2 regions of the Clostridium carnis genome follow, and region 2 is predicted to be linked to the other one. Evidence: riboswitches for the same ligand, from Rfam matches in the RefSeq annotation. Region 2 holds a riboswitch; the other holds the start of a gene.
What was found. Region 2 has a riboswitch for cobalamin ahead of ACYQ1T_RS10445 (ABC transporter substrate-binding protein). Riboswitches for the same ligand answer to the same signal wherever they lie in the genome.
Positions count from the first base shown of each region.

Region 1: linked by a shared signal. The riboswitch ahead of ACYQ1T_RS07125 (sirohydrochlorin cobaltochelatase) and the one ahead of ACYQ1T_RS10445 (ABC transporter substrate-binding protein) in region 2 are both predicted to bind cobalamin.

Region 1 covers NZ_BAAHYS010000001.1:1,513,185-1,518,697, reverse strand. Annotated here, with positions in the region: gene ACYQ1T_RS07135 (precorrin-8X methylmutase) at 1-432, opposite strand, end outside; gene ACYQ1T_RS07130 (cobyrinic acid a,c-diamide synthase CobB) at 435-1,733, opposite strand; gene ACYQ1T_RS07125 (sirohydrochlorin cobaltochelatase) at 1,733-2,560, opposite strand; cobalamin riboswitch at 2,719-2,915, opposite strand; gene ACYQ1T_RS07120 (DUF6106 family protein) at 3,042-3,557, opposite strand; gene ACYQ1T_RS07115 (magnesium transporter CorA family protein) at 3,828-4,775, shown strand; gene ACYQ1T_RS07110 (S66 peptidase family protein) at 4,866-5,513, shown strand, end outside.
Region 2 covers NZ_BAAHYS010000001.1:2,162,717-2,168,229, reverse strand. Annotated here, with positions in the region: gene ACYQ1T_RS10465 (cobyric acid synthase) at 1-494, opposite strand, end outside; gene ACYQ1T_RS10460 (Dph6-related ATP pyrophosphatase) at 487-1,134, opposite strand; gene ACYQ1T_RS10455 (ABC transporter ATP-binding protein) at 1,291-2,046, opposite strand; gene ACYQ1T_RS10450 (FecCD family ABC transporter permease) at 2,058-3,086, opposite strand; gene ACYQ1T_RS10445 (ABC transporter substrate-binding protein) at 3,073-3,990, opposite strand; cobalamin riboswitch at 4,197-4,373, opposite strand; gene cobD (threonine-phosphate decarboxylase CobD) at 4,560-5,513, opposite strand, start outside.

The DNA.
Region 1 (5,513 bases), 650 kb from region 2:
TTCCTTAAGTTTAAATAAAGCTGTAGGTGCATTTCCAAAAACAAAAATATCTACATTATCATCACAAGCTTTTTCTACTGCTGCCATTGATCTTGTTATTGATTTTTCTTTAGCTTCCTTATGAACCTCTTCTAAATTCACATAACATATAGCTTTTCCATGTAATTTTTCTAATGCTTTTTTATTTATACCTGATAAAGCCATATTAGTATCTGTATATATAACCGGATTAGATTTTAATATGTTTTTAGCAGTCTCTATTGCATCAGAGCTTATCTCAACTAATTCTTTATACTCAAAATCCGCTGTTGTATGAATTACCCTTTTTATTATTTTAAGTTCATCTTCATTAAAATTATGGTTTCCCATTTCTTTTCCTATAATTTCAAAGCTAGTATTTTCTATATCCATAGGATTTTTAATATATCCCATAATTAACTCTCCTTACTATTTTTTAATATATACTTTAAGAATTCAATATTCCCAAAGAAATGAATATGTGGATATCCTGCTAATGTATTATTCTTTTTATATCCACAGTTCCATAATATTTTTTCCCCAGTATACGAATTTTTTTCAACATCATATACTGTTTTTTCATTTGAGTCAGTTAAAGATTTATGAAACTCATGACAATTAATCTCTACACCATCAAAATTCACTTTAGCATAACCAAATCTATTTAACCTTTTAGTCATATAGCTTTTTCCATTAAAGAAACCTACCATAGGAACTTCATCTATTTTTTCTGTTAAATACATTAATCCACCACACTCACCATAGCAATTAATACCACTATTTAAAGCATCTTTTATACTTTTTAACATTGTTTTATTATTACTAAGCTCTTCTTTAAATACTTCTGGATAGCCTCCACCTAAATAAATAAAATCAATATTATCTGGTAACTTTTTATCCCTCAATGGACTAAAATAAATAACCTCACCAACTTCTTCTAACAACTCTAAATTTTCTTTATAGTAAAATCTAAAAGCCTCATCATATGCAACACCGATTCTAATACCTAAATTATCTAAGTGAAATTTATCCTCATATTTATCTATATCTTTAAATTCATCAATTAACGTATCTAAATCTATATTATCTTCTATTTCATTTGCACAAATTTCTATTTTATTAATAAGGTTATCTACCTCAACACTTTGCACTAAGCCAAGATGTCTACTTGATAATTTCATCTCTTCATTTTTAGGAATATATCCAAAAACTTTTAAGTTACAATTTAACTCGATTGCTACTTTTAATAACTTATAATAACTTTCAGAAATACAATTTAATACAACACCTACTATGTTGGCATTTTTAAAATTCTTAATTCCATTAATTTCTGCACATAATGTTACACTCTGTGCTTTAGGAGTTATCACCAATAGTATTGGTGCATTATTTAAAACTTTAGATAAGCTATAAGTTGACCCTTCTTCTGTTATCCCCATTCCATCATATAAGCCCATAGCCCCTTCAATAATTGCTAAATCCCCATCTCCTCTAGAAAAACTCGCTTTAACTCCATTTTCCCCCATTAAATGTAAATCTAAATTTCTAGATGCTTTACCTGTTATCTCACTATGAAAACCTGTATCTATATAATCTGGCCCACTTTTATACCCCTGAATATCATACCCTCTATTTTTTAAAGCCTTCATTAATCCTAAAGTAACTGTGGTTTTTCCACCACCACTACAATTTGATGAAATTATTAATGTTTTCATTATCTATTCCCCTTCTTAGTTTCTCCAATGCCTAAATATCTATCTTCTATTAAATCATTAATTCTATCTATATATAAATTGTTAAATGAGTCTATTTCACCAAGTCCATGTAAATGAACTCTAACTTTTATACCCTCTTTTTCTAACATTGTTTTCCAAGAATCCTCATCATCTGATGCCATATCATTTATAGCATGATCTCCTGCTACTAACATAAGAGGAACTAACATAACACTATTTATATTTTTTCTCTTAACTCTTTTTAATACAGTTTCAAAATTAGGATAGCCTTCAACTGTTCCAACAAAAACATTTTCATAGCCCATATCCTCTAGTACCATTTGTAAACAACCATAAACTGCATTTGACGGATTAGCCGTTCCATGTCCTATCATAATTATTCCCTCATCTAATTTAAGTAAACCCTTTACCGAATTTATAAATAATGAATAATCTTGTGGCAATTCCTCTATCCCTTGATAATAAAATATTGGTCTTCCTAATTTTAAAGATTTAAACTTATCTGCAAATGTTCTTTGTACATTCCTTATATAATTAAATTCCTCTCCTGGAATAAGATGAAGTGGTTGTATTATTACTTCCTCAATACCATCTTTATATAACTTTTCTAAAGCTTCTTCCGGTGTATCAGTATTTATTTCATGCTTTTCTTTTAATTTTTTTATTATTTTATGTGATGTGAAAGCTCTAATAACCTTATAATCCTTAAAAGCTCTTCTAATTTGATTTTCTGCTTTTTCTATACACATTTCTAATGTATTTAAATAGCTAGTACCAAAACTGACAACTAATATAACCTTTTCCATTTATCTTCTCCTAATAATTTTTAATTAAAAAAATAAAAGCGCCTCCTTAAGAGACGCTAAATTTCTAACAAAAAGCAAGATTAATAATCTGTAATATAATAATATTCCAGTTTTAAAACTATATATAACTTGCCCTTGCTACTTATCTTCCCTCCGAAGGATAGCATCAACTTTAGGCAGGTCTCCTGACTTAAACTTCTACCGCATCTCCTCCTTCCCAACAAATTATATGCCAGTGGATATTATAGAGAATTGTCTGTTTTTACAGTAGCGGGGGCTGTAGTGGACTTACACCACTTTCCCTTTTAACTTTAGAACTATATAACTCTAAAGCACCTAAAATTTTCAATATTTTCTTTTAATTATATCTTAATAAAGTATTCCTTGCAACACTTACTATTTATGAATGATTTTACATCACAAAACTCTATTTACTAAAAAATAAAAAAATAGGTCTTTATAATAAAAACCTATTTTTATATTAATTAATTTTATTATTCATATTACAAGCTAATCTTCCGTGTTTAATTATACGTTTTATAAATAAATCACTAGGTTGAAACTTTATTTTCTTCACTTTATTATCGTTATTATATATGCAATAATAAACATCATCACCTATTCTATTACATAAATAACTTTTGCATCTTCTTATCGCTGCATATTTTTTAGGAATATCCACTCTTTTTCCTATGTATAATATGTCTGATATTTTTATACTCTCTAAGTTCTTTTCCTCTCTAGAAGTTATTCTATTTATTATAAGCTTGTCTGCTATTATTGCATGCTTATAGGATTGTCTGCAACTTCTAATTTCTCTAAATATAAGAGCTAATGTTAATACTACCAATGTCCAATTAAATATACGACCTAAAATATGTCTATTAAGATTAGATCTTTCTATTGCTTCAGATATATATAAAAATATAGTAAGTACAGTAAGTGTTATTACTATTACCGGCACCTTTCTCTTAGCAATAATTTCCCTATGCATCATTTTAAAAATCCCCCGTATTGTATTTAATAAACAATATTGTGATTATACTAATAATTACTGGTTTTAGCCACTTTAAAATTCATTCATTAACGATGATATTTCAATCTTAAAGTTTGTTTAATGAAAACTAATCATAAATATATACTTTTTCTAATGTTATCTTTGTTTATCTTCAATATTAAAATTTTATATAAGTATTTTTTAAATTTAATGTCATAAAATCCTATTTAATAGTATAATTGTTTCTGTAACTAATAGGAGGTGTATTTTTTGATTCAAATTTACAAAAGCATGAGCGAACAAAATCCTTCATTAAAAGTACTAGATAATTTAGAACCAGGTTGCTGGATTAATATAGTGGCCCCATCTGATGAAGAACTAATTTTAATTTCTAAAAAGACCGGTGTTCCACTACCTTTTTTAAAAGCACCTTTAGATGATGAAGAAACATCCCGTATTGATATAGAAGATAATTGTGTTTTAGTTGTAGTGGATATTCCTTTTACCGAAATGGAGGATAACTCTCTTACCTATGATACATATCCACTTGCTATAATTCATACTGAAAAGCAACTTATAACTGTTTGTTTAAAAAATAGTAGAATATTAACTGATTTTATAAATGGAAAAGTTAAATCTTTTTACTCATTTAAGAAATCTAGATTTATACTACAAATATTAAATAAAATTTCATCTTTCTATTTACTGTACCTTAGACAAATAGATAAAAAAAGTTTAATGATAGAAAAAAGACTTCATAAATCAATGAAAAATAGAGAGCTTATTCAACTACATTCGTTAGAAAAATCTTTAGTTTATTTTTCTACATCACTTAAAGCAAATGAAATAACTTTAGAAAAAATGCTTAAGCTTGAAATAATGCAAAAATATGAAGATGATAAAGATGTCTTAGAAGATGTAATAATTGAAAACAAACAAGCAATTGAAATGACAGAAATATATAGTAATATTCTTGCCAGTACAATGGACTTTTTTGCATCTGTTATATCAAACAATCTTAATATAGTAATGAAAGTTCTTGCATCTGTTACTATACTAATGGCTATTCCAACTGTAATTGGTGGGATATTTGGTATGAACTTTATTAAAATGCCTTTATTAACTCATGAATATGGTTTTGAAATAACTATGGTAATAACAATAATATTAACATTAGGTGCAGCATTTTTCTTATACAAACACGATATGTTTAGCTAGTATATTCTTTATAGGTTAGTATATTTGTACTAACCTATATTTTTTTTAATATATTTATAAATAAGAATAATTTTAAGTAGGTGAATTCCTTTGTTAAAAGTAAACCCAATAAATAAACAATCTACAATAGGAATAGTTTCTCCGGCTTCTTGTGATGATGAACTCTTCATAAATAAAAAAATATGTGAGTTTGAGGAACTTGAATTTAAAGTAAAAAAAGGAAAACATATATACGACATATATGGCTATCTTGCTGGAAATGATAAAAATCGTGCTGAAGATTTAACAGCTATGTTCCTAGATGATGAAGTAGATGCTATTGTCTGTTTTAGAGGTGGCTATGGAGCCATTAGAATGATTCCTTATCTAGATTTAAAAGCAATAAAAAAACATCCAAAACCTTTTTGTGGTTATAGTGATATAACTTTACTTTTAAATTACCTTAATAAAAAATGTAACATTCCTACCTTTCACGGTCCTATGATTAATTCTAATTTTAAAGATAATATTACTAATAAATACTTCTTTGATTCATTAAGTAACAATAATAAATTTTCATATAATTTAAGAGAAATTTGTGGTGAAAATTACACTATTCATAATAAAAGGGATTTCAGAGGGAGACTTATAGGGGGTAACCTTTCAATTATTTGCTCAAGTATTGGAACACCATATGAAATAGATTGTCGAAATTCAATATTATTTATTGAAGAAGTGGATGAAAGTCCATACTCTGTG
Region 2 (5,513 bases):
ATATCTGCCACTAATATAACTGGAGAATCTGCTGCCTTTGCCATTGCCATATTTGCAATATCTGTTTCTTTTAAATTTATTTCCGCACAGCTTCCAGAACCTTCTAAAACTATAATATCATATTTTTTTGAAAGATTATTAAAGGTTTCACATGCAAAGCCTTTTAATATTTTATTTAATTCTTTATATTTATATGAGTCCATATTACAATAAACTTTACCATTTACAATTACCTGTGTTTTCATATTTCCACTAGGTTTTAAAAGTATTGGATTCATAACTGCCATTGGTTCTATTTCACAAGCCTCAGCTTGTACAACCTGTGCTCTACCCATTTCTAATCCATCTTTTGTTACATATGAGTTTAATGAAATATTTAATGCTTTAAAGGGAGCAACATTAAAACCATTATTTTTAAAATATCTACAAAATGCAGTTGCTACAGTACTTTTACCAACTGAAGATGCAGTTCCAAGTAACATTATTTTATTCATCTTTATTACCTTCTATATCTAAAAATCCATATTCTTTATTTAATTTATTTCCATTTGTTTTAAAATTTACTTTATATTTAAATAATGGTCCATCATAAACAAATGTATGATATTCTCCATTTTCCCCACAAGGATCTGCTCCAGTTTTTTTAATATCTTGTACTAAATCATAATTTAAGACCTTTCCTAAGAAACCTTCATTTAAATATTCTAACTTAACCTTTTTTATTATTGCTTTAAAGCCTTCATCTATAAATTCATAAGTTAGTTTTTCTCTATCTTCATTCCATAATGGAAATACAGCTTCTATTTTTGCTTTATTACATCTATCAGTACACCAAGTTCTATGAGCTTCTAAATCTATATCACCAAAAACACAAATATTAGCATCTAAATTTTCTTTTGCTTTTATTAATGCTTTATTAAATTCTTCTTCATATTCAATACCTTCACATTCTACTAATAATAGTGGAATATTTAATGAGTGCGATACTTTATTTAATAAATCCTTAGAAATTCCATGAAACCAAGATCTTGAAGCATTTTTGTCAACTGTAACTAATAGTCCAACTGGATTATATCCTTTTTTAATCATTCTATATAATGCTAATGTACTATCTTTTCCACAGCTATATGACATTATAAAGTTCTTATTCACATTATCACTTTCCTTCCACTTAAACTTTTATATTAAAACCTTTATACCTAATCTATATATTAGCTTATTTGTTTACATTCTTTATACTTCTATTTTAAAATCTTATTTTTTATTTTCTTACTTTAAACTTTATTATTTTTATCTCCATTTTTCTAATGTATTTAACATAAAAGTTTTTATATCTATCCCATAAACATTTTCTAAACTTTCACTTTGGAATACATCCTTTGGATTTCCGCTACTTATTACTTTCCCTTTATTTAGTAACACTACTTCATCAGCAAACATTTGCACTAAATTTAAATCATGTAGTACTGCCACTACAATTTTATTATTTTCTTTTACCCATTTATTTAGATATTCTAAAATCTCTATTTGGCATCTTAAATCTAAGTGATTAGTTGGTTCATCTAAAAGTATAACTTCTGGATTTTGTGCAAAGGCTCTAGCTAAGAATACTCTTTGTAATTGTCCTCCTGATAATTCAGAAATTAACTTATCTTTTATATCTATTAATCCAACACATTCTAAAGAATTATTTATTATTTCTTCATCTTCCTTTGTTAAGGTAGCAAAGACTCCCTTTAAGTGAGCATATCTTCCTAAGGAAACTGTTTCGTAAATACTATATGGAAATTGTATATTAGAAGTTTGTGTCATAAGAGCTATTTTACTTGCAAGCTCTTTTCTATTTAATCTTTTTATATCATTATTATCTAATTTAATAACACCTTCATAAGCTATTAGCTTTGTTAATGCTTTTAAAAGTGTACTTTTTCCACAGCCATTTGGTCCTACTATGCATATATTCTTTCCTCTTGATACTTTAAAATCAATATCATTTACTACATTTATACCATTATAACCGCAACTGATTTTGCTTACTTCAAACAAACTTAAATCACCTACTTTGATTTTTTAAAATATAGATATGCAAAAAATGGAGCACCTATTATTGCTGTTATTGCTCCTACTGGTAGCTCTGATGGTACAATAATTGTTCTTGATACTAAATCTGTAACTACCATTAAACATCCACCAAAGACAAAAGACATTGGAACTACATAAGAATGTTTTGAACCAAATATTCTTCTTACAATATGTGGTGCAATTAAATCTACAAATCCTATTGTTCCACTTATAGCTACTGCTGATCCAGTTAATATTGATACAAAGATAAAAAGTCTTCTTTTTACTTTTTCACATTCTACACCCATGGATTTTGCTTGCTCTTCACCAAAGGTTAAAACATCCATTTCTCTACAGTACATTAAAACTCCAATTATTCCTATAATAAAAAATGGTATTCCAGCTTTTAAATAGCTCCATCCCCTCATAGAAAATGAACCCATTTGCCACATTGTTATAGCTTCAATTTTTTCTGTAAAAAGTGCTGTTAATGTTGTTAAAAGTGCATTGAAAAATAATGAAAAAACCATACCAGTTAAAATTATTGTGTTGTTTGATAGACTTTTATCAACTTTTGTAGCAAATAATAAAACTATTATCATTGTTATTAAACTACATAAAAATCCTACTAATGGAAGAGTAAAGTTTCCAAGAATGGGAATAGAAACTCCTAAGACTATTAATAATCCTACTCCTAGTGATGCTCCTGATGATACCCCTAGAGTATATGGCGATGCCAGTGGATTTTTCAATACTGATTGAACTACAGACCCACTGGCAGCTAAAGCTCCCCCTACTACAAATGCAAGTAAAACTCGAGGAAGTCTTATATTCCATATTATTGATACGTCTTTTCCATCTATACCTGATGGCAAACTAAAATTAAATAGTTTATTACCTATTATAGAAATAATATCTATAATGCTAATATTGGAACTTCCAATGGAAGTTCCAATACATATTACTAGCACTATAACAGGTATAGATAATAGTGCTAGACTTTTATTTTTTTTATTTATATTCATTTGGATAAACTGTCTCTGCCATTTGTCTTAATGCTTTTACAACATTTTGAGATGGTCTTGCTGATGAATTTTTGTCAATACTATATACACTTCCATCTTTTATTGCTGTTACATTTTCCCATCCTTCACGACTCTTAATATCATCTACTGCTTTCTTTCCATTTATATCTGGCATATTTGTTAATATTACATCTGGATTTGCTGCAATAATTGATTCAGGAGTTGGTGATATCCATGACTTTTCATTTGCAAAAATATTTTCTGCACCAATTATTTGAATCATTTCATTTAAGAAAGTATCTTGACCAAAGCTACTTAATTTTGATCCTGATCCTATTTCAAAGTAAACTTTCTTTTTATTAGTTATTTTATCTCCAATAGCTTTTATTTTTTCTACTTCTGACTTCATATCTTTAACTATTTCTTTACCTTTTTTCTCTGTTTTAGTTAATTGAGATATAAAATCTATATCACCATATATTCCATCTATGCTATAGCTACTTGGAATATATACAACTGGTATTCCCGCTTCTTTTATTAAAGCAAATGGATCTTTATCTCCAGCTTTATTATGACCTGATGCTATTATTATATCTGGTTTTAAAGATATAATAGTCTCTGCATCTGGATTTCTAAAATCTATCTTTGGTAAATCCTTACTTATACCTTCAACATCTGCTGAATATTTATCAGTTGCAACTAATTTATCAGCTAATCCTAAAGCTACTAACACTTTAGTATTAGACGGTGCTGTTGATATTATTGTATTAATTTCCTTTGGAGCAGTAAATTCTGTTCCCTCTCTGTCTGTCATTGTTTTTGGTTTTTCAGTACAACCAGCTAAAAGCATAACTGCAAATACTAATGCTCCAACTAGTGAAAGAATTTTGTTTTGTCTTTTCATTTTGTCTCCTCCTAATTTTATTTATTAGGGCTTTAATAATTAAGAATTATTACTTTAATTGGATTCATAAACTTTAGCTAAAAATAAAAGGCATACTTTGAGGTATGCCTAAATACACATTGTTTAAATTCATTAACATAATATAAAAGTAGCTTTATATTATAATGAACTTCCAATTAGTACCTATAATCTCACCCTCAGAAGATAATAGTTTGACATATTAGGCAGGTCTCCCGGCTTAACTTCATCCTACACTCTAACCTTCCCGCAAATTAAGCAGTGGCATTTATAGATTTCGTCAGTTACACGGTTACTGGGGTAGCTCAGGAATAAACCTGATTCCCTATTAAGCTTATAAAAACACCTATTATGTTATAAATTCACATTGATTATATTAGAATACTTGTTCTATGTCAATATATCATAACTTTTGTTATTTAATTTTTAAATTTTCTATATTTATTTTATTTCTTTTATTTGTTTGTTTTACTTATTTTACTTATTTTACTTCTTTTATTTCTTTATTTTATTTCTTTATTTTATTTATTTATTTTATTTCTTTTATTTAACTACTTTACTATTTCCTTAAGTGATTTTAATAATATTTCATTTTCTTCTCTTGTTCTTACAGCAACTCTATAATATGAGCTATCTAAACCATTATAATTTTCACATTTTCTAATTAAAACACCTTTCTTTATAAGTTCTTCCTGAATACTTTTATTATTTTTAACCTTAAACATTATAAAGTTTACAGATGGCTTTATAACTGAAATTTCTTCTATTTTATTTAGCTCATTATATAAATATAGTTTTTCTTTATTTAAAAATTCTCTTGATTTAGCTATATAATCTTTATCCTTAAGAGCTGCAATTACTCCATTTTCTGCAATAATATTTATACTCCAAGGCACTGACACTTTATTTATTAAGTTAACTATAGCTTTATTTTTAGTTATACCATAGCCTATTCTTATTCCTGGAATTGCAAAAAACTTAGTTAAAGATTTTACTACTATTATATTTTTATAATCTTCTAAAAAGCTTATACAACTAAATTCACTTTCATTATCTAAAAAATCTAAAAAAGATTCATCTACTACTAAAATTGCATTAACTTCTAATGCTTTCTTTGCAATATCCTTTATAAGCTCTTTTTCTACTAAACCTCCAGTTGGATTATTAGGATTACAAATAAATATCATATCTATAGTATTATCTATTTTTTCTATTATACTTTTATCTAAATTAAAATTATTTTCTGCCTTTAAATAGTGATACTTAATTTCTCCATCAACTGATAAAATAGCTTCTTCATATTCACCAAAGGTAGGTGCTTTAAGTAGTACCTTTCCTGGCTTTAATGCTCTTACTATATTAAATATAATTTCTGCTGCACCATTTCCTAAAACTAAATTTTCACTATCTATATTCTCATATTTTGCTATTGAATTTTTTAAATCATAATAAGTTATATCTGGATATTTTTCTATTTTATCAATAGCATCTATCATAGCATTTTT